DNA from 3 places in the Stenotrophomonas sp. YJH_SMC_53 genome. Region 1 is predicted to be linked to each of the others. Evidence: predicted binding sites of a transcription regulator. Region 1 holds the regulator's gene; each other region holds the start of a gene.
What was found. Region 1 encodes FliA, which starts transcription of late flagellar genes. Its sites were predicted from a motif close to TAAAGTTTNNCNNNCNNNGGCCGATAA; they were not measured.
Positions count from the first base shown of each region.

Region 2: AC5P7X_RS01000 (methyl-accepting chemotaxis protein) is a predicted target of FliA. The motif match lies at 1,653-1,679, and genes of this name have one in related genera.
Region 3: AC5P7X_RS06370 (methyl-accepting chemotaxis protein) is a predicted target of FliA. The motif match lies at 2,650-2,676, and genes of this name have one in related genera.

Region 1 is NZ_JCAFTF010000006.1:331,073-337,279, reverse strand. Features, by position in the region: gene AC5P7X_RS12325 (chemotaxis protein CheA) at 1-1,804, opposite strand, end outside; gene AC5P7X_RS12320 (protein phosphatase CheZ) at 1,807-2,412, opposite strand; gene cheY (chemotaxis response regulator CheY) at 2,412-2,804, opposite strand; gene AC5P7X_RS12310 (RNA polymerase sigma factor FliA) at 2,862-3,605, opposite strand; gene AC5P7X_RS12305 (MinD/ParA family ATP-binding protein) at 3,602-4,489, opposite strand; gene flhF (flagellar biosynthesis GTPase FlhF) at 4,476-6,098, opposite strand.
Region 2 is NZ_JCAFTF010000001.1:202,876-209,082, reverse strand. Features, by position in the region: gene AC5P7X_RS01000 (methyl-accepting chemotaxis protein) at 1-1,534, opposite strand, end outside; gene AC5P7X_RS00995 (NAD-dependent epimerase/dehydratase family protein) at 1,742-2,635, opposite strand; gene AC5P7X_RS00990 (S41 family peptidase) at 2,734-3,645, opposite strand; gene AC5P7X_RS00985 (MarR family winged helix-turn-helix transcriptional regulator) at 3,696-4,160, shown strand; gene AC5P7X_RS00980 (hypothetical protein) at 4,165-4,299, opposite strand; gene AC5P7X_RS00975 (KGG domain-containing protein) at 4,481-4,783, shown strand; gene AC5P7X_RS00970 (VOC family protein) at 4,910-5,260, opposite strand; gene AC5P7X_RS00965 (hypothetical protein) at 5,365-5,565, opposite strand; gene AC5P7X_RS00960 (SLOG cluster 4 domain-containing protein) at 5,657-6,175, opposite strand.
Region 3 is NZ_JCAFTF010000003.1:245,570-251,776, reverse strand. Features, by position in the region: gene AC5P7X_RS06390 (PAS domain S-box protein) at 1-628, shown strand, start outside; gene AC5P7X_RS06385 (hypothetical protein) at 691-993, shown strand; gene AC5P7X_RS06380 (putative quinol monooxygenase) at 935-1,225, opposite strand; gene AC5P7X_RS06375 (DUF5694 domain-containing protein) at 1,287-2,375, opposite strand; gene AC5P7X_RS06370 (methyl-accepting chemotaxis protein) at 2,908-4,734, shown strand; partial or broken gene AC5P7X_RS06365 (nucleotidyl cyclase domain-containing protein) at 4,717-4,969, opposite strand; tRNA gene AC5P7X_RS06360 (tRNA-Leu) at 5,239-5,324, opposite strand; gene AC5P7X_RS06355 (response regulator) at 5,457-5,837, shown strand; gene AC5P7X_RS06350 (SOS response-associated peptidase family protein) at 5,962-6,207, opposite strand, start outside.

The DNA of each region.
Region 1 (6,207 bases):
CGCCGATCAGGGTTGCACCGGCGTAACCGCGCAGGCCGCGCAGGGCTTTCGGCAGTGGCTTGATGACCACTTCCTCGCGCCCACGGACCTGGTCCACGACCAGGCCGAAGCGCGCTTCGCCGGCCTGCAGCACCACGATCGTCAGCAGGGTCGAGGCGGCGGGCGTCACATCCAGCCACTGGCGCAGATCCACCAGTGGCAGCGTGTGCGAACGGCGGTCGAGCACGGCGCGGCCATCGAACCAGCCCAGCGAGGTGCGCGGTGCGTGCAGCACTTCCATCACGCGCGCCAGCGGCAGCGCATAGACGTCTTCGCCGGCCTGCACCAGCAGGGTCGGCAGGATCGCCAGGGTGAGCGGCACGCGGATCAGGAAGCGGCTGCCGCGGCCCAGCTCCGACTGGATCTGGATCTGGCCACTCAGTTCGCGGATGCGCGACTGCACCACGTCCATGCCAACGCCGCGGCCGGAGATATCCGTGACCTGCTGCTTGGTCGAGAAGCCGGGCAGGAACACCAGGTGCAGGCACTCCTCGCTGCTCAGGCGGGCGGCGGCCTCCGGATCGATCAGGCCCTTCTCGCGTGCCTTCGCGCGCAGCTTCTCCGGATCGATGCCGGCGCCATCGTCCTGCACTTCGATGCTGACGTAGTCGCCTTCCTGCTGGGCCGACAGGCGTACATGGCCCATCCGCGGCTTGCCCTGTGCTTCGCGCAGGTCGGGCATTTCCACGCCATGGTCGATGGCGTTGCGGACCAGGTGCACCAGCGGGTCGGCCAGCGCTTCGACCAGGTTGCGGTCGAGCTCGGTCTCGGCGCCGATCAGCTCCAGGTCCACTTCCTTCTTCAGCGAGCGGGCAACGTCTCGGGCGACCTTGGGGAAGCGCGAGAAGACCTTGCCTACCGGCTGCATGCGGGTACGCATCACCGCCGACTGCAGGCGCGCGGTGGCGATGTCCAGGGTGGACACGGCGCGGTCCAGTTCCTCGTCGCGCAGGCGCGCACGCAGGGTCTTGAGCCGGTTGCGTGACAGCACCAGTTCGCCGATCAGATTGACGATCGCGTCCAGGCGCTTGGTGTCCACGCGCACGGTGTGTTCGGCTTCGGCCAGCGGCTTGGCGGCCGGCTTGGTCGCCGCTGCAGGTGCCGGTGCGGCCGGTGCGGCCAGTGGGCGTGGTGCCGCGATCGGTGCGGGCGCTGCCGCAGCGATGGGCTTGGCGCCGGGTGCGGCGCCACCGTGCAGCTGGTCGAGCAGGGCTTCGAACTCGTCTTCGCTGATCAGGCCGTCGTCGGCCTTCTTTGCTGGCGCCACCGCAGTCGGTGCGTTGCCGCCGTGCAGCTGGTCGAGCAGGGCCTCGAACTCGTCGTCGGTGATCAGGTCGCTGCCACCCGCAGCGGGAGCTGCTGCGGCGGCGGGTGCAGCCACGGCACCGCCATGCATGTCGAACTGGGCGATCAGCTCCGGCGGCGCATAGCCCGGCTCGGTGCCGGAGGAAACTGCATCCAGCATCGCTTGCAGGTAGTCCAGCGATTGCTGGGCGGCATCGAAGTGATGGGCCTGCAGCACGGCCTGGCCCGCGCGCGCGATGCCCAGCGCTTCTTCGGCGGCGTGGCACAACTCGACCATGGCGGTGACGCCGAGGAAGCCGGCGCCGCCCTTGAGCGTGTGGTAGCCCCGGAACACCGCGTTGAGTTGCTCGGTGTCCTGTGGTGCCTGCTCCAGCGACACCAGCTGTTCGCCCAGGCGATCCAGGATTTCCTGCGCCTCGATGATGAAATCGGCAGTGATGTCGTCGGATACCGCGCTCATGCTTACAGCCCCAGGTCCGACAGCAGGTCGTCGGCGTCGTTCTGCGAGACCGCGTGGCGGTCCAGTCCCTTCAGTGCCGGCCCGGCCAGTTCCGGATCGGTGCGATGCTGTTCCGGCGGCAGGCCGAGCGCGCCGAAGCCCTCATGCACACGGCGGACGATGCCGACCACGCGACGGATGATCTGCCCCGTCAGGTCCTGGTAGCTCTGGGTCAGGGCGATCTCGGTGAGGTTGTGGCGGATGCGCTCGAGCTGTGCATCCTGGCCCGGCTGCAGGCCTTCGGCGCGCAACTGTTCGGTCAGGCTGCGGCATTCCTCGGCCAGGTCCAGGGTGCGGTGCGTCGCCTGTTCGGTCATCGCCACCACGTGGTCCAGGCGTGCGCAGGCATCGTCCAGTTCGCCGGCCTCGCTGGGTACGGTCGGCAGTTCACCCAGGGCCTGCCCGAGCTCGCGGGCCAGCCGCGAGAGGCCGCTCATCATCGGCTGCGTGCGCAGCGCGACCAGTCCGTCGATGCGTTGCCGCCAGGCGGTTTCGTCACCGGACTCCAGTGCGTCCAGTGCTTCCTGCAGGCGCAGGGCGAGGGCATTCTTGTCGACCGTGGTATCCATCAGGCACTGGCCGCCAGGCGTTCGAAGATCTTGCCGAGCTTCTCTTCCAGCGTCTGCGCGGTGAACGGCTTGATGATGTAGCCGTTCACGCCGTTCTGGGCCGCTTCGATGATCTGCTCGCGCTTGGCTTCGGCGGTGACCATCAGCACCGGCAGGGTCTTCAGCTTGGCGTCGGCACGGATCGCCTTGAGCAGCTCGATGCCGGTCATTACCGGCATGTTCCAGTCGGTGACCACGAAATCGAACGGCTGGCTCTGCAGCAGCGACAGCGCGGCATGCCCGTCCTCGGCTTCGGCGGTGTTGGTGAAGCCCAGATCGCCCAGCAGGTTCTTGACGATGCGACGCATGGTCGAGAAGTCGTCGACGATCAGGATGCGCATGTTCTTGTTCAAAGCAGAGTTCCTTTGTTGTTCATTCCGGGCGGCCGGGGGCAGCTGCCTCGGGGATGTTCATTCTTCGAGGCCGGCGTCGACGGCCTCGAATACCTTCAGCCGGCCGCGCAGGCGCAGCACGGCCTGGCCGTGGATCTGGCAGACCCGCGACTCGCTCACGCCGAGCACCGCGCCGATCTCCTTCAGGTTGAGTTCCTGCTCGTAGTAGAGCGAGAGCACCAGCTGTTCGCGCTCGGGCAGATGGCCGATGGCCTTGCCCAGCTCGCGGCCGAACTCGCTGCGCTCCAGCACCTGCTGCGGGGTCGGGCCACCCTGTGCGACCGTGTCCAGCTCGCCCTGGTCCTCAATGCGCGACTCCAGGCTCAGCACCTGGCCACGCGCGGCGTCTTCCATCAGGCGCAGGTATTCGGGCAGTGGCATCTCCATCGCGGCGGCCACTTCGGTGGCGCTGGCGGCGCGGCCGCTGCTCTGTTCCAGGCGGCGGATGGTGGCGGCAGCATCGCGTGCACGGCGGTGCACCGAGCGCGGCACCCAGTCGCCACGGCGGATCTCGTCGATCATCGAGCCACGGATACGGATCGAGGCATAGGTCTCGAACGAGGCGCCCTGGTCGGCGTCGTAGCTGCGCGAAGCCTCGATCAGGCCCATCATGCCAGCCTGGATCAGGTCGTCGACTTCGACGCTGGCCGGCAGGCGCGCGGCCAGATGGTGGGCGATGCGCCGCACCAGGTCCGAGTGCTGGGCGATGACGTCGTTGGCCGCCGAGCGCTGGACTTCCCTGTACTGGGCCGCGCCTTTCATGCCGCCACCCCGCGCTGCTTGAGGATGCGTTCGAGGAAGAACTCGACGCCGCCGCGTGGTTCGGTCGGCGCCTGCCAGCGGGCCGTGCGGCGCGCGATCTCGGTGATCGCCAGTGCGGACGGGCTGGACGGGTAGGCCTTCACCACCGGCTGCTGGCGCTGCACCGACAGGCGCAGCCAGTCATCCTGCGGCACGCAGCCCAGGTAGTTCAGCGAAACATCGGCGAGGAACTTCTCGCAGACGCGGGTCAGCTTCTCGTACAGCACGCGGCCCTCATTGGGGTCGCGCACCATGTTGGCCACCACCTGGATGCGGTCCACGCCCCGTTCACGCGACAGCACCTTGATCAGCGCGTAGGCGTCGGTGATTGAAGCCGGCTCGTCACAGACCACGACCACGGTGTCCTGCGCGGCCTGGCAGAAGGTCAGCACGCCGTCGGTGATGCCCGCGGCGGTGTCCACCACCATGATGTCCAGCTCGCGCTCCAGCTCGGAGAACACGTTGACCAGGCCGACGTGCTCGGCCGGGGCCAGCTCGGCCATGTGCCGGCGGCCGGACGCGGCCGGGACCACCAGCACGCCGTTCGGGCCTTCGACGATGACATCGTCCAGCGAGCAGCGGCCGGCAACCAGGTCGGCCAGCGTAAAGGTGGGGTTCAAGCCCAGGATCACGTCGATGTTGGCCAGGCCGAGGTCGGCGTCCAGCAGCAGCGTGCGCTTGCCCATGCCGGCCAGCGCCACGGCCAGGTTGGCCGATACGTTGGTCTTGCCCACGCCGCCCTTGCCGCCGGTCACGGCGATGGTGCGCACAGGGCCGAGCGGCTCGCTGCGGGTGGCCGACAGCGGGAAGGTCTTGGTCAGCTTGGCGTACTCACGCGACGGCATGGTTCAACTCCGGGTTGCAGGGCATATCGGCCGCTCGGCGCAAATCTTCAAGGCGAAGTACGAGATTGGCCGCACTGGCCCGGTGCAGGTCGTCCGGAACGTCCTGGCCATCGGTCACCCAGGTGATCGGCAGGGCATGGTCCACGGCCACCGACAGGGCGTTGCCGAAGCGGCCGGTTTCGTCCAGCTTGCTCAGCACCAGGCCCTGCAGGTTGGCGGCACCGAAGCGGCGGACCACCTCGTCCATGTCGCCGAAGCTGGTGTTGGCCGGCAGCACCAGCAGGGTGCGCACCTGGCGGGCGGCGCGCAGCCACTGCAGCTGGGCGGCCAGCGCGCGGTCGCGCGGGCCCAGCCCGGCGGTGTCGATCAGTACCAGCTTGTAGTCCTTCAGGCGTTCCAGCAGCTGGTCCAGGTCGGTGCCGCTGTTGGCCTCGTGGACGGCGATGCCGAGCTGCCTGCCATAGCCATACAGCTGCTCGCGGGCGCCGATGCGGGTGGTGTCGGTGGTGACCAGGGCGACGTCACGCGGCGCGTGCTTCTCGGCGAAGCGCGAGGCCAGCTTGGCGATGGTGGTGGTCTTGCCGGCGCCGGTCGGGCCTACCAGCGCGATCACGCCGCCTTCCTCCAGCGGGTCGACCGGGGCGATCGGCAGCTTGCGCGAGATCAGCCCCAGCATCAGGCCGCGGCCTCGGTGCGCCTCGGTCTCCAGCGGAATCTGCATGGCGACGTCGCGGGCCAGGCCAGCATCGAAGCCGTACTCGTCCATCAGGTCCAGCGCGGTGGCGCGCACCGGGCAGCCGCGCAGGCGCTCGTCGGTGAAGCGGTTCATTTCGCGCTCGATCACCTGGCGCATGCCGGCCACTTCCTGGCGCAGCTGGCGGATCTCGGCGTCGTCCTGGGCGACCACGGTCAGGACCGGGGCTGGGGCGAGCGTCGGCGTCGGCGCGGTTTCGACGGTGGCATCGGCCAGCGCCGGTTCGCTTGCGGCGACCTCCGGCTGCGTTTCGGCCAGGGCTGCGGTCGGCAGCGGCGGCGGCTGCACGGCCGGGGCCGCGCTTTCGTGATGCGCCTCGTGCGGCGGGTCGATCTGGAAGCGGGCGCGGTTGGCCGGCGTGGCGCTGGCGGGTGCCGGTGCGACGATGGCTTCGGCGAACGGGGCGAAGATCTGGTCCGGCAGCGCCGGCTCATTGACGGCGGCGCGTGCCAGCGTGGCGGCGAAGCCGGTGCTGCCGCGGGTCGGCACGATCTCGTCGGCGCTGTCCAGGGTGCGGCCGGTAGCGCCCACTGCTGCACGGGCGAGGGCGGCCACCGCCGAGGTGGTCGCGGCAATCGGTTCCGGTGCCGGGGTGCTGCTGCGGCGGCGGGTGACGGCGGCGATCACCGCGTCGGCGGCGGTGCGCGGCTTGGGTGCCGGCGGCGGTGCGACGTCACGGCGCGAGGCTTCCAGCGCACGCTGCACCGCGCTCTCGTCGTAGTTGGCGGCGGCGACGATCTCGATGCCTTCCTCGATCCGGCGGTTGGACAGGATCACGGCGTCAGGACCATGTTCCTTGCGCACCAGGTTCATGGCCGAGCGCATGTCGGCGGCGACGAATCGTTTGATTTTCATGCTGTGGTCACGGGGCGAAGACGGCGGGGTGGCGGTCGGGGAACTCGGGTGGTCGGTGGTCTGCACGGTGCGGGTTCCCCTTGGTGTCTGTCAGTTGCGTTGGTTCGAA
Region 2 (6,207 bases), on a different contig from region 1:
GTGCATCACCGCGCACGGCGAAGTCACCGGCGGCGGCGGCGGCGGCCAGCTGCTGGATCTGCTCGTTGATCGCAGCCAGGTTGCGTTTGGTGGTGGCCATCGCAGCGGTGAACACCGCCTTCTCGCCCGGCAGTGCTTCCATGTCCACGCTGAGGTCGCCAACGGCATAGCGCTGCATCACTTCAACCAGGCGCTGGGTGACCGCATTGCTGGAGGCCACCAGCTGGTTGCTGTCGGCCACCATGCGGCCGTACTCGCCCGGGAAGGCCGCAGCATCCATGCGATAGCTGAGTTCACCGGCATCGTGGCGGCGCGCCATTTCGGCCTGCGCAGCCATCACCGACTGCAACTGCCCACGCATGCCCTGCATCGCGTCCAGCAGGCGCCCCACTTCGTCGTTGCTGCGCGCCGGCAGCGTGCTGTCCAGCTTGCCGGCGGCGACATCACCGGCCACGCGCACCGCTTCGGCCAACGGGCGGATCGCCAAGCGGCGCAGCAGCACGTAGACACCGGCACTGAGAGTCAGCGCGGCGATCACGCCGACCAGCAGGGTCAGCCACAGCAGCTGGCGTGCCTCAGACACGATCACCGCATGCGGCATCACCACGCCCAGCGCGAAGCGTTGCGGGGCGTCGCCCACGCGCAGCGGCACATACACGCGTACATTGCCGGCCGCATCGGGGCTGAAGGCCTCGAACGGACGGTCGGCGGCGATGTCGGCCAGCATGGTGCGGGTCAGGGCATCGTTGCGCGGCTTGCCGATCTCGGCGGCATTGGCCGAGGCCAGCACCACGCCCTTCGGCGACAGCAGTTCGACGCGGCCAGCCCCCATCGGCTTCAGCGTTGCCAGGTGCTTCTGCAGCGCTGCCAGCGAGAAGTCGACGGTGAATACACCGAGGAACCTGTCGTTCTCGATGATCGGCGTGCTCAACGTGCTCATCAACACCTGCTGCCCGGCGATGTCATAGGCATAGGGTTCGCTGACCTTGGGCAACTTGTCGCGGCTGGGCACCATGTACCAGTCACCGGAACCGCTGGCAGTCTCGGTGTAGTCGGTCATCACCGACTGCTGCGGTTTGCCGTCGTGCCAGGCCCAATAGCTCATGTAGCGGCCGGTGGCATCGTGTGCTTCGGTATTGACGAACTCCGCATCCTTGCCGTCGAAGGCGTCGGCCTCCCACATGGTGCTCTTGCCCAGCCATTGAGGATGAGCACGCAGCTGTTCGCCGAGCACCGCCGCCAGGCTGGCGCGGTCGGGTATGTCACCACGGGCACGCTGGGCCAGCACGGCCTCGACCATGGCGTCATTGCTGGCGAAAGCGGTGCCCAGATCAGCCGCCACCTGGCGCGCCTCGGCGTTGGCCTCGCTGGTCATGGTCTGGCGCGAGGCGCTGATCAGACTGGCGCTGGCCTGTCGGTAGATCAGGAACGCGGTCAGGCCGAAGCACAGCAGCGCGATCACGGCGGTGCCCAGCATCAACTTGTGGGCGATGCTGCCTGGGCGTTGGGCAGTGGCAGAGCGGGAAGAAGGCATGGGAGGGTCCGCAAGGCAGTTCAGGACGACCGGCACCACGAGGGCACCGCGCAGGCGCGCGATCCGTCGCGCAGGCCACCGGCCGCCGGGGCGCGCCCGGCGCTGGAAGCGCACTGGGTTAGCGGCCGCCCGCCAGCGAGGTTGAGGCGGGCGGCCTGCACATTCCTGAATCCGCTCAGGCTCGGCTCAGCGCCCCCCGCGATGCCCTCACTCGGCCACGCGGTCCTTGATCCACTGTGCCCGCGGCAGTACCTCGATGCTGCCGACGGCATACTGCTGCAGCACGTCGTCCGGCCCGAAGCACGGTTGCCAGCCCAGCTCGCTGCGCAGGCGGGCACTGTCGTAGACACGGTCGATGCTCAATGGCAGCGGCCAACCACGGCGTTCGAACTCGGCCAGCAGCTGCGGCGCGCGACGGGCCAGCACGCTGCGCGGGTGCGTGGCCAGCTCCAGGCAGTCCTCGCGCCGGAACGGCGTCGGCGCACAGGCGAGGTAGCGCGCGAACGGGGCGCCTTCGTCGAGCAGCAGTGCAGCATGTGCGCTGGCCACATCGCGGGCGTCGATGCCGCGATGCAGGCGGAACATCGCCATCCGTTCGGGCGGTTCCGGGAAACACCGGCCCATGCGCAGCACGCGAACGCTGAAGCCCGGCGTGGCGGCGGCTTCGGCCAGGGTCTCTGCCTGCAGCTTGGTTCGGTGGTAGATCGTGCGCGGCAGCGGCTCGGTGTCTTCGTCGATCCAACGGCAGCCACCGGCCACCACGGCATGGCCATACAACGCAGTGGTGCTGGTCAGCACGAAGCGCCGTGCTCCTGCTTCGCGTGCAGCCTGCAGCAGGTGTGCGGTGGCCTCCACGTTGATCTGCTGGAACACCGCATCCGGCACCAGGCCGACATGCGGGGCATGCAGGGCCGCGGTATGGATGACCGCATCCATGCCCTGCACCGCGCGCGCGACGGCCTGCCGATCGCTGACATCGGCGATGATGCGCGTGGTGGCAAACGGACTGCGGTCCAGCCCCACCACTTCGTGGGCGGCCGCCAACGCACCGAAGATCGCGCGCCCGATGCGGCCGGAACTGCCGGTCAACAGAATCTTCATTGAGTCCATTCACTCGAAGCGCCCGGGAACTACCGGGATGCTTCGATTCTAGGCATGCAATCGCGCATCCGCGATAGGACAACCATGCAATCGTGCGTTCATCTTGACGACTTCGCAGGCGCCAGCAGTTGCCGCGCGATGAACAGCGGATCGTCGCCGCCGGCCACATCGGGCCTCACGCCAGTACGTTCCCAGTTTCCACCGGTACGCAGATTGATGGGTTGCCGGTCGGGAATACTGATCTGATAGCCATCGGGCAGCAGCACAGGATCACCAAACATATGCGCGGCACCGCCACTGCGCGTGCCGACAATCCGCGCGCGGCCCAGTGCCTGCAGCGAATAGGCGACGAACTCGGCCGCCGAACCGGTGCGGCGGTCGATCAGCACCACCAGCGGTTTCAGGTACGCAGGCAGGCTGGCAGGCGGCAGCGGTACCGGCGTGCGCCGGCCGCGCTGGTCCAGCTGCTGCACCGCGTCGATCTTCGCGTCCAGCAGCGTGCGTACCAGCAGGTCGGCACTTGCATCGTCGCCGCCCCCGTTCTGGCGCAGATCCAGCACCAGGCCATCGGTGTCGGCCAGCAGGGAAAGGGCCGCAGCGAACTTCGGGCGCGCCAGATCCAGCGGATAGAAGGTACTCAGGCGCAGGTAGCCAATGTTGCCCTCCATCACCCGCACCTCGCGCACGCCGGCACCATTGCTGCGGGCATCGGCGCGCCAGGCCATCAACCAATCGTCCTGGCCGGCCGCTGCGTCCACGCGTTCAACGTGGAAGTGGCCATCGAACATGTCCAGGTCCTGGTTCAGGCGTGCGCTGAACGCAACCGGATCCGAACAGCTGTCCGCATAGCGCTGCTGCACCGACCAGGTGCGCAGGGCATCGGCGATACGGGCGCCGGCCGCCTCGTCAAGGTACTGCGCCTGCACGGCGGTGGCCGCCGCGCGCAGCACTCCGTCCTGCGCCGGGCAGGCCGCTGCCAGCAACGCAGCGAGCATCCAGGACACGGCCATCAACCACCTCCGCGTTGAAGATATATAAGCACTTATATATCATCCTGGTCATGGATCTCCAACACGCCACGCTCGGCACGTTGCTGCGCGCCCTGCTCGACCAGCTGGACCCGGCGGTCGAGCAGGCCTACCGGGACCTGCAACTGGACTACCGGCCCCGCTACACGCCGGTGCTGCGCACGCTGATGGCGCAGGGCCCCTGCCGGATCAAGGACCTGGCATCGGCCTGCGGGCTCAGCCATTCGGCGCTCAGCCAGACCGCGGCGGCGATGGTGCGCGATGGTTGGCTGCACGCGTCCAGCGGCGACGACGGACGTGAACGCATCCTGCAGTTGAGCCCCCGCGCACAGCGCGCGATGCCTGCGCTGCAGGCGCAATGGCAGGCCACCGCGCGTGCGGCGCGCAGCCTCGATACCGATCTGGGGCAGCCGCTGGAGCAGGTACTGCGCGACGCCCTTGCAGCGCTCGCACAGCGGCCCTTCGCGCAGCGCCTGCAGGACGCCCGCCGGCCCTGAAGCCTTACTGCTCTGCGGCCATTTCGATTTCGCTGAGGAAGGTCCAGCCGCCGTTGCCCAAGCGCAGCTCCAGCGTGCGGCACTGCGCGGCCAAAGGGGCTGTATTGCCGAGCACGTACTCCTCTTCGGTCGAGCCCATCACGCCGGCCTGGGTGAAGGATGCAGTTCGTCCTAGCCACGCAGGGCGGCGCGCGCAGCAGCGTACCTGCGCCGTGAAAAGCAGTACGGTGCGGCGTGAAGGCAGCCGCACCGGTGCGGACACTCCGTTAGCCGGGCACCGGCAAGGATGAGCTTCCCTTCCATGCAACGGGAGCCTTCCCATGGCCGGCCAGCACCACGGCACTTCCCATCGTGGCTTCGCCTCGATGGACCAGGACAAGCAGCGCGCGATCGCCGCAAAGGGAGGACGCGCCGCGCATGCGTCCGGCAATGCACATGAGTTCAGCCCGGCCGAGGCACGCGTGGCCGGCCGCAAGGGCGGCGAGGCGATCAGCCGCAACCGCCAGCACATGGCAGCGATCGGCCGCGAAGGCGGGCACGCTCGCCACGCCAATGCACGGCAGCAGCGGCAAGCGGCCGAAGCGACGCCAACGAGGGACGGTCCACAACGCCAGCAGGGCTGACCGCGGCGCGTTCAGGCGCGCCTGTGCTACCGGAGCAGCCCGAATGCCGCGAGCAGGGCCAGCACGCCGTTAGACGGTCATCGTCCCGCGCGCACCGTCAGGCGTGGCTGAGGCACCATCCACCGCTCAGGCGTGGGCGAGGATGTTCAACAGCCGACCGAACGGATCGCGGACGAAGAAGCGCCGCACGCCCCAGGGTTCGTCGGCCGGGCCATATTCCAGCGCGATGCCGGCCGCGCGCATGCGCTGCAGCACGTCCTGCAGATTGTCCACTTCGATCGACAGGTCCGGCACCGGCGTGCCCGAGCCTCCTTCACTGGCGAAGCTGACCTGCGCCACCGCACTGCTCTGCCCGCCATGGGTGACGATCCAGCCATGGTCCATCACCACCGGCATGCCGAGCAGCTCGCCATAGAACGCAGCGGCACGTGAGGGATCGGGCGTGGCGATGTTGGCGACGACACGCTTGACGGCCATGTTCCACTCCACCAGGAAGAACGTGTCGAGACTGCCCGACCTTGCGCACGAACAGAAGAGCCTCGTCACGGACGAGGCCCGTCTTCAGCCGAGCATGGCTGGGCTTACACCGCGCCGCAGCGCTCCATGACACATCGATCGTATTCGTACTGGCATTCCATGGCATCACCACCACCGGACACACATGCCTGGTAAGCCTTCCAGCAGGGCAGATCGCAGGGCTGGACCGGTCCGGCCACGGCCACCGAGCCGCTGCAGGCCAACGCGAACACAACACCGGCGATCACTTTCCTGAAAGTACGCATCGACATCGCTCCTTGATAAGCCTGGTGAGCCCAGGCCGGGCCACCTTAGCGCTGCACACGGGACGCTGGGTGAAGGCCGATGCCGCTCGACTCAGCGGTGCAGCAACCCCAGCACACGCAGCTGTCCGGCCAGCTCATCAATGTTGCGCCACGGCAGGATCGGCGAATTGCCGCGCTCGTCCGGCGGGTTGTCCGGCAGCGCATCGGACCAGCCACCGGCCCCCACCAGCGGCAGCAGCGGCCGCTTGTGCAGCCAGGCCAGGCAAACCTCCGAGATCGTGCCGGCGCGCCCGCCGATCACGATGCAGGCGTCGCCGGCCAGGGCCATGATCAGGTTGCGCGCATCGCCCATGCCACAGGGCACCACCACCGTGGCCGGCCAATCGGCCGGCGGCATGCTGCTTTCCGGGATCACGCTGAGCACCTGGCCACCGGCGGCTACTGCCTGCTCGGCAGCTATCCGCGTAGCGGCACTGCCACAGCCGCTGACCAGCGTGATGCCCTGCACGGCCAGGAAACGCCCTGCTTCAGCTGCGCGCTCGAATGCGTCACTGCCAGGATCGGCACTACCCAGTATCGCCAACTGTGGTTTACGCAATGCGTTACGCATGGACGGCTCCAAGGCCTCGGAAAGAAAGGTCG
Region 3 (6,207 bases), on a different contig from region 1:
GCTGCGCGATGACGAAGGCCATGTGCGCGGCGCGGTGTGGGTGCTGCGCGACGACACCCAGCAGCGGGCGCGGCAGCGCGAAGCCCGCCACCTGGCCGAGATCGATCCACTCACCGAACTGAGCAACCGCCGCGGTTTCGAGGTGCACCTGCAGCAGGCGATCACCCGCGTCGAGCGCACCGGGCAGGCCGCCTCGCTGATGTACATCGATCTGGACCGCTTCAAGCCGGTCAACGACACCTGGGGCCACCTGGCCGGCGATGCCGTGCTGTGGGCGGTGGCCAGTGTGCTGCGACATGGTGTGCGTGATTCGGACGTGGTGGCGCGGCTGGGCGGCGACGAGTTCGCGGTGATCCTGTCCGGGTGTACGCCGCGTCGTGCCGCACGGATCGGCGGTGAGCTCCTGCAGACCCTGTCAGCGCTGTCCATTCCATGGGATCAGCACCGGCTGCGGGTCGGTGCCAGCATCGGCATCGCGCCCCTGGCGGGGGGCATGAGCGTGGACCAGGCAGTGGCCGCTGCCGATGCACAGTGCTACCGGGCCAAGGCGCTGGGGCGCAACAACGTGCAGGTGCAGGGCGAGCTGTCGGGGCTTCCAGGCGACGATGCCGATGCCGCCCAGGACTGATCTCAGCCTGTGAGAGGACGCGCGCGAATACTGCGCGCATCTCCACTCAAGCAGGTGAACCCATGAATGCCTGGAACCCGGTTGCGGTGCGCAAGTTCATTCCGGCCCTGATCGGCTGGTGCCTGGCGCTGGCCACCTGCCTGCGCGCCGAACAGCTGCGCGGCGACCCGTACGCGCAGGCGTTGTTGCCCGTGCTGCAGCAAGGCGCGGTCGCGCTGCTGGTCCTGAGCCTGGCGTGCACGGTTGCAGCCTGCCTGTTGCTGTGGCGGCACGGCCGCAGCGTCGGCGGGCGTCTCGCTTCCGGCACTACACCCGTGCGGCGTCCATCAGCAGGACCCGGCACGGTGCGCGCTGGAACGCGTTGATCTGAGGCACCAGACGCTGGAAGTGCTCGCTGGCGCAATGGATATCCAGTGCGTCGCGGTCCGGCCATTGCTCGATGAAGACGAAATGCCCGGGGTCCTTCTGGTCGACGAACAGTTCATAGCCGAGGCAGAGCGGCTCGCGCTGCGTGCATGCGACCAGCTCGCGGTACAGGGGAAGCACGGTATCCACGGCATCGGGATGGATGAAATCCTCGGCGATCACTTTCAGCATGTCGGCACCTGCAGACGGGCCTTGCAGGATAGTGCCAGCGCATGGCCGGCACCTATCCTGGTCAACGCAATACTGCGTCAGTACTGACCAGCTGCACGTCGTGCATCTGATTGAGGTAGGCCTCGTAGTAGCCCTTGTGCGAGGCACCGACGATGGCCAGCATTCGGCTGCCAGGGTGCAGGCCCAGCACGTCGCGGATGTTGGCGACCATGCGCAGGTTGCGGGTTTCCCAGTAACCGACATACATCCGGCCGAACGCCTTGGAGGACGGCTCGGCGAGCGTCGCGCCGAAGTCGCTCTGGTACGCGGCCATCGCTGCCGCCGGGCTGTTGTAGTCCCTATACAGCGCGATGACGCCGCCAGGCTTGTCCAGGTTGGCCACGAGGCGTGCATCTGCCTCCCGTCGCGCGCGCGAGTGCGTATTGTTCCAGGCACCGGTGATGGTCGCGCTGGCCGCCGCTTCATCCTCGGCGGGCGTGGGGGAATCGGCCGTATGGTCGTCCACGGCCCACAGCCGTTCATGCCCGAGGCGGGCGGCGACTTCGGCGGCGATCAGGTTGGTTTCATTGCGGCGAACCAGGCCTTTATCGAGGATCTCGACCAGGGCGGGGGTCAATCCATCACCGGCTTTGCGCTCGGACGCAGGCAGGCGCAGCCACTGCACCTGCGCCGAGCCGCGTTCGCCCGCTGCCAGGAACAATGCAGCGAGTCGACGACGCTGGGCGGGCGCCGGCTCGTCCGGCCATGTCGCAAGCAGGCGCTCGGCCTGGGCGTTCGCTGAAGGCACGTCCAGGCCGGTGGCAGCCTGCGCAGCGGTGGTGTCGAAGCAGTAGGTGGCCACGCTCTCGGCATAGCGTGCCGGGTAGCGACGCATGAAATCACACTGCAGGCCTGACAGGTCTTCGGTGGCGATCAGCTCGGGCTTCCAGGTGACCAGTCGCTGCAGCAACGGTTCAAGCAAGGCGGGCTGGAAGGACTTGGGCAGGCCGGACAGGTGGGCGGTGCCCAGTACCAGTACCTCGTTCGGTCGCCCTGCAGGCGGCCCCTTCAGCTGGTCCGGCTGGAAGGCGGGCCGATAGGTGGCATCGGCAGCGAGGGCGCCGGTACTGCACAGGCCCAGGATCAAGAGGCTGGCCAAGCGTGGGAACATGCGATCTCCGTGTCAGTGAGCGTCCTGCGGTTCGCTGCATGCTGGCCATTTTCACCTGCCATGGAATCGCCCGTTGGTCATGCAAACCTTTTGGGCTTGAACTGCATCGGCGTGCCGGGCAAGGCTATGCCCAGTGACGGCGGCAACGCGCGATATGTTCCGTGACGACACCCCGTGCCCCGCCGAGCGTGAGCAGAATGTGAAGTACATCGCGATTGTCTAGCGCGCCCCTGCAGCCGCATCTGAAGTTGCGACGGACGTCGCGTAATCCGGCTAAAGCCACCGATCCCCTCGCCGATACTCCCTCTGGATCCCGCTCCAGTCACCCGCCGCAGGACCCCAGGCCGTCCCCGATGGGCGGCCCGCGCTGTGTGTTCCGCCGCTCCCAGATGCCGATCGCACCCGCAGCAGACGTTCGTGGCAGTCGCTCGAGAGGTGCCGGTTGGCACCTGTAGTCCCTGGCACCTGAAGTTGCCGCCGGGCATCCCGCCCGTCGGGTCGCAACCGCTTACCGGACACCGAGGATCAGACAATGCTCATTCCAGGCTTCACGGCGGGCGCGCAGGCGCCGGCCGAGCTGCATACCCGTTGGTCGCCGTGGCGTGCCCTGCTGGGCGCGCTGGCTCCCCAGCACCGCACCGGCGCCGAGGCCGTGTCCGATGGCCGTGCCGAGCTGGAAGCCCAGGTCGCGGCGCTTCACCGGGTCCAGGCGGTCATCGAGTTCGCCCTCGATGGCACCATCCTGCAGGCCAATGACAACTTCCTGCAGGCGATGGGCTACCGGCTGGAGGAGATCCAGGGAAAGCATCATTCCCTGTTCGTCGATCCCGAGCAGGCGCGCAGCGCCGAGTACCGCGAGTTCTGGGCGCGGCTGGGGCGTGGCGAATATGACGCTGGCCAGTACCGGCGCTTCGGCAAGGGCCAGCGCGAGATCTGGATCCAGGCCTCGTACAACCCGGTGCTGGACCGGCAGGGGCGGCCTTACAAGGTGGTCAAGTTCGCCACCGACATCACTGCGCAGAAGCTGCAGGCAGCCGACTCGGCCGGGCAGCTGGCGGCGATCGACAAGTCGCAGGCGGTGATCGAGTTCGGCATGGACGGCCGCATCCTTTCGGCCAACGACAACTTCCTGGCCGCCACCGGCTACAGCCTGGACGACGTGCGTGGCCAGCACCACTCGCTGTTCGTCGAGCCCGAGTATCGTGGCAGTGCCGAGTATCGCCAGTTCTGGGAGAAGCTCGGCCGTGGCGAATACGATGCCGGCCAGTACCGGCGCCTCGGCAAGGGCGGGCGCGAGGTCTGGATCCAGGCGTCCTACAACCCGATCCTGGATCTCAACGGAAAGCCGTTCAAGGTGGTCAAGTACGCCACCGACATCACCGCGCAGGTGCATGAGAACCAGGCCATGCAACGTGCCGTGGCGCAGACCCGTGAAGTGGTGGCGGCCGCGAAGGAGGGCGACCTGACCCGGCGCGTGGCCACTGCCGACAAGAACGGGCCGATCGCCGAGCTGTGCGAGGGCGTGAATTCGTTGGTGGAGGCGATGGCCGCGATCATCGCCCAGATCAAGTTCGCCGCCGACACCATCGTCGTCGGTGCCACCGAGATTGCGCAGGGCAACAGCGATCTGTCGCAGCGCACCGAGCAGCAGGCCGCGTCGCTGGAGGAGACCGCGGTGTCGATGAAGGGCCTGGCCGAGACCGTGCAGCGCACCGCGACCAACGCACGGCAGGCCAGTCAGCTGGCCGGTGGTGCTGCTGATGTCGCTGCCCGCGGTGGCAACGTGGTGCACGAAGTGGTCGAGACCATGGCCGTGATCAACGCGTCCTCGCGGCGCATCGTCGACATCATCGGCGTGATCGACGGCATTGCTTTCCAGACCAACATCCTTGCGTTGAACGCGGCGGTGGAAGCAGCGCGTGCCGGCGAACACGGGCGTGGCTTCGCCGTGGTCGCCACCGAGATCCGCGAACTGTCGCAGCGCTCGGCCAGTGCCGCGAAGGAGATCAAGCAGCTGATCGATGCGTCGGTGGCCAATGTCGGCGCCGGTACCGCGCAGGTTGAGAGCGCCGGACGCACCATGGACGAGATCGTGGTCAATGTGCGCCGTGTCAGTGATCTGATGTCCGAGATCAGCACTGCCGCGCAGCAGCAGAGCGACGACATCCAGCAGATGAACCATGCCGTCGATCTGATCGACCAGGGCACCCAGCAGAACGCCGCGCTGGTCGAGGAAGCCTCGGCCGCAGCGCGCAGCATGGAAGAGCAGTCGGCGCAGCTGCTGCAGACGGTGGCCAGCTTCCGGGTGCAGGGCGGGGCCGGGCACCTGCACGGTGGGGCGGTGCTGCGCGCGGTCTAGGCGCGCCGATTGGCGTGTTGTTCCCCGGCCTTGTGGGGCGGCCTGCTCATGCGCAGCCTGCCAGGCTACGCCGATGCTGATGGTCACATGGGCCTCAGCGGCGGGCAGCGCGGCGGCTTCCACGGCGGCGCGCAGGCGCTCGCAGGGCGGCGATGAATTCCTCGCCGCCGTCGCGGGCCAGCAGGTCATCACCGCGTTGCGGGCAGCCGTCGAGGATCGCGGCAACCGCCTGCAGGTTGTTGGCGTCCCAGCGCCCGGCGCTGATCGGATGCGTCAGGCAGATGGCGGGCGATCTGCAGCGCCATCGCCCGTTCGGAAACGTCGCCCCAGCTGGTGTGCTCGATCACGCCTGGCAGCGAGAAGTAGTGGGACCGGGCGACGGCGTCGGACGCCCGCAGGAGCGGCAGCCGCGCGGGCAGGGCATGCTGGGCATGCTTGCCAGTGTCGGGCGCTCGGACCCGGGAAATGCAAAAGGCCAGGTCATGGACCTGGCCTTTGATGCAGTGGTGCCGGTGAAAGGACTCGAACCTTCATGGGGTCACCCCCGGCTGATTTTGAGTCAGCTGCGTATACCATTCCGCCACACCGGCAGGCAGCGTGCGAGTGTAACCGAGGTCGGCAGGCGATGCATAGTAGGAGGGCCTATGAGGGCGGTTCCTGTCGGCATTGGCCCCTTGATAGCTATACTCCCAGCGTGCAATTGCCTCCAGGAGCGGTAGCCGATGACAGTGTTGCAGGACCTGAGGGTGCTGGTGGTCGAGAACGACGAAATGAGTGCGGCCCTGCTGCAGATGCAGCTGGTGCATGCCGGAGCGGTCGTGGTTGGCCTCGCAGCGAGTGTGTCCGAGGCCCTGCGGCTGCTGGAGCAGAGCACTCCTGATGTGGCCCTGCTGGATTACCGCCTGGCCCGCAACGAGACCAGTGAACCGGTGGCTGCAGCGCTTTCGGCACGTGGCATTCCGTTCGTGCTGGCCACCGGAATGCTGGCCGAGCAGCTGCCAGCACCGATGTTGGCCGGCCTGTTGCTGGTCAAGCCCTACCTGTCGGCCGATCTGTCACGCGCGCTGGCGCGTGCGGTGGGCCGCTCCGGCGTCAAGGCCTGAGCAGTCCGCCGCGCGCTGGCAGGGGTCTGCTGCCGAGGCCTGAATACTCAGGCCTGCGATGTGTGGCGGCAACCCCTGATCCAGGAACCCCGCCCAGGCGGGGTTTTTCAATTGCGTCCGGCGCTCAGACCGCTTCCTCGTACACGTAACGGATCTCCTCGCGGTCGTCGAGGATGCGGTACTGGCGCGCCAGGTCATCCGGTTCGGGGTTGAGCCAGGCGTCGAGGTGTTCCTTGCGGATCGGTACCACGCCGCGGTCATGCCCGGCAGCGGCGACGTCGCTGGGCGGTGCGTCGGTGATCGTGGCAAACGACAGCAGGCGGCCTTCCGGTCCTTCCCATTCTGCCCAGAGGCAGGCCAGCAGCAGGTC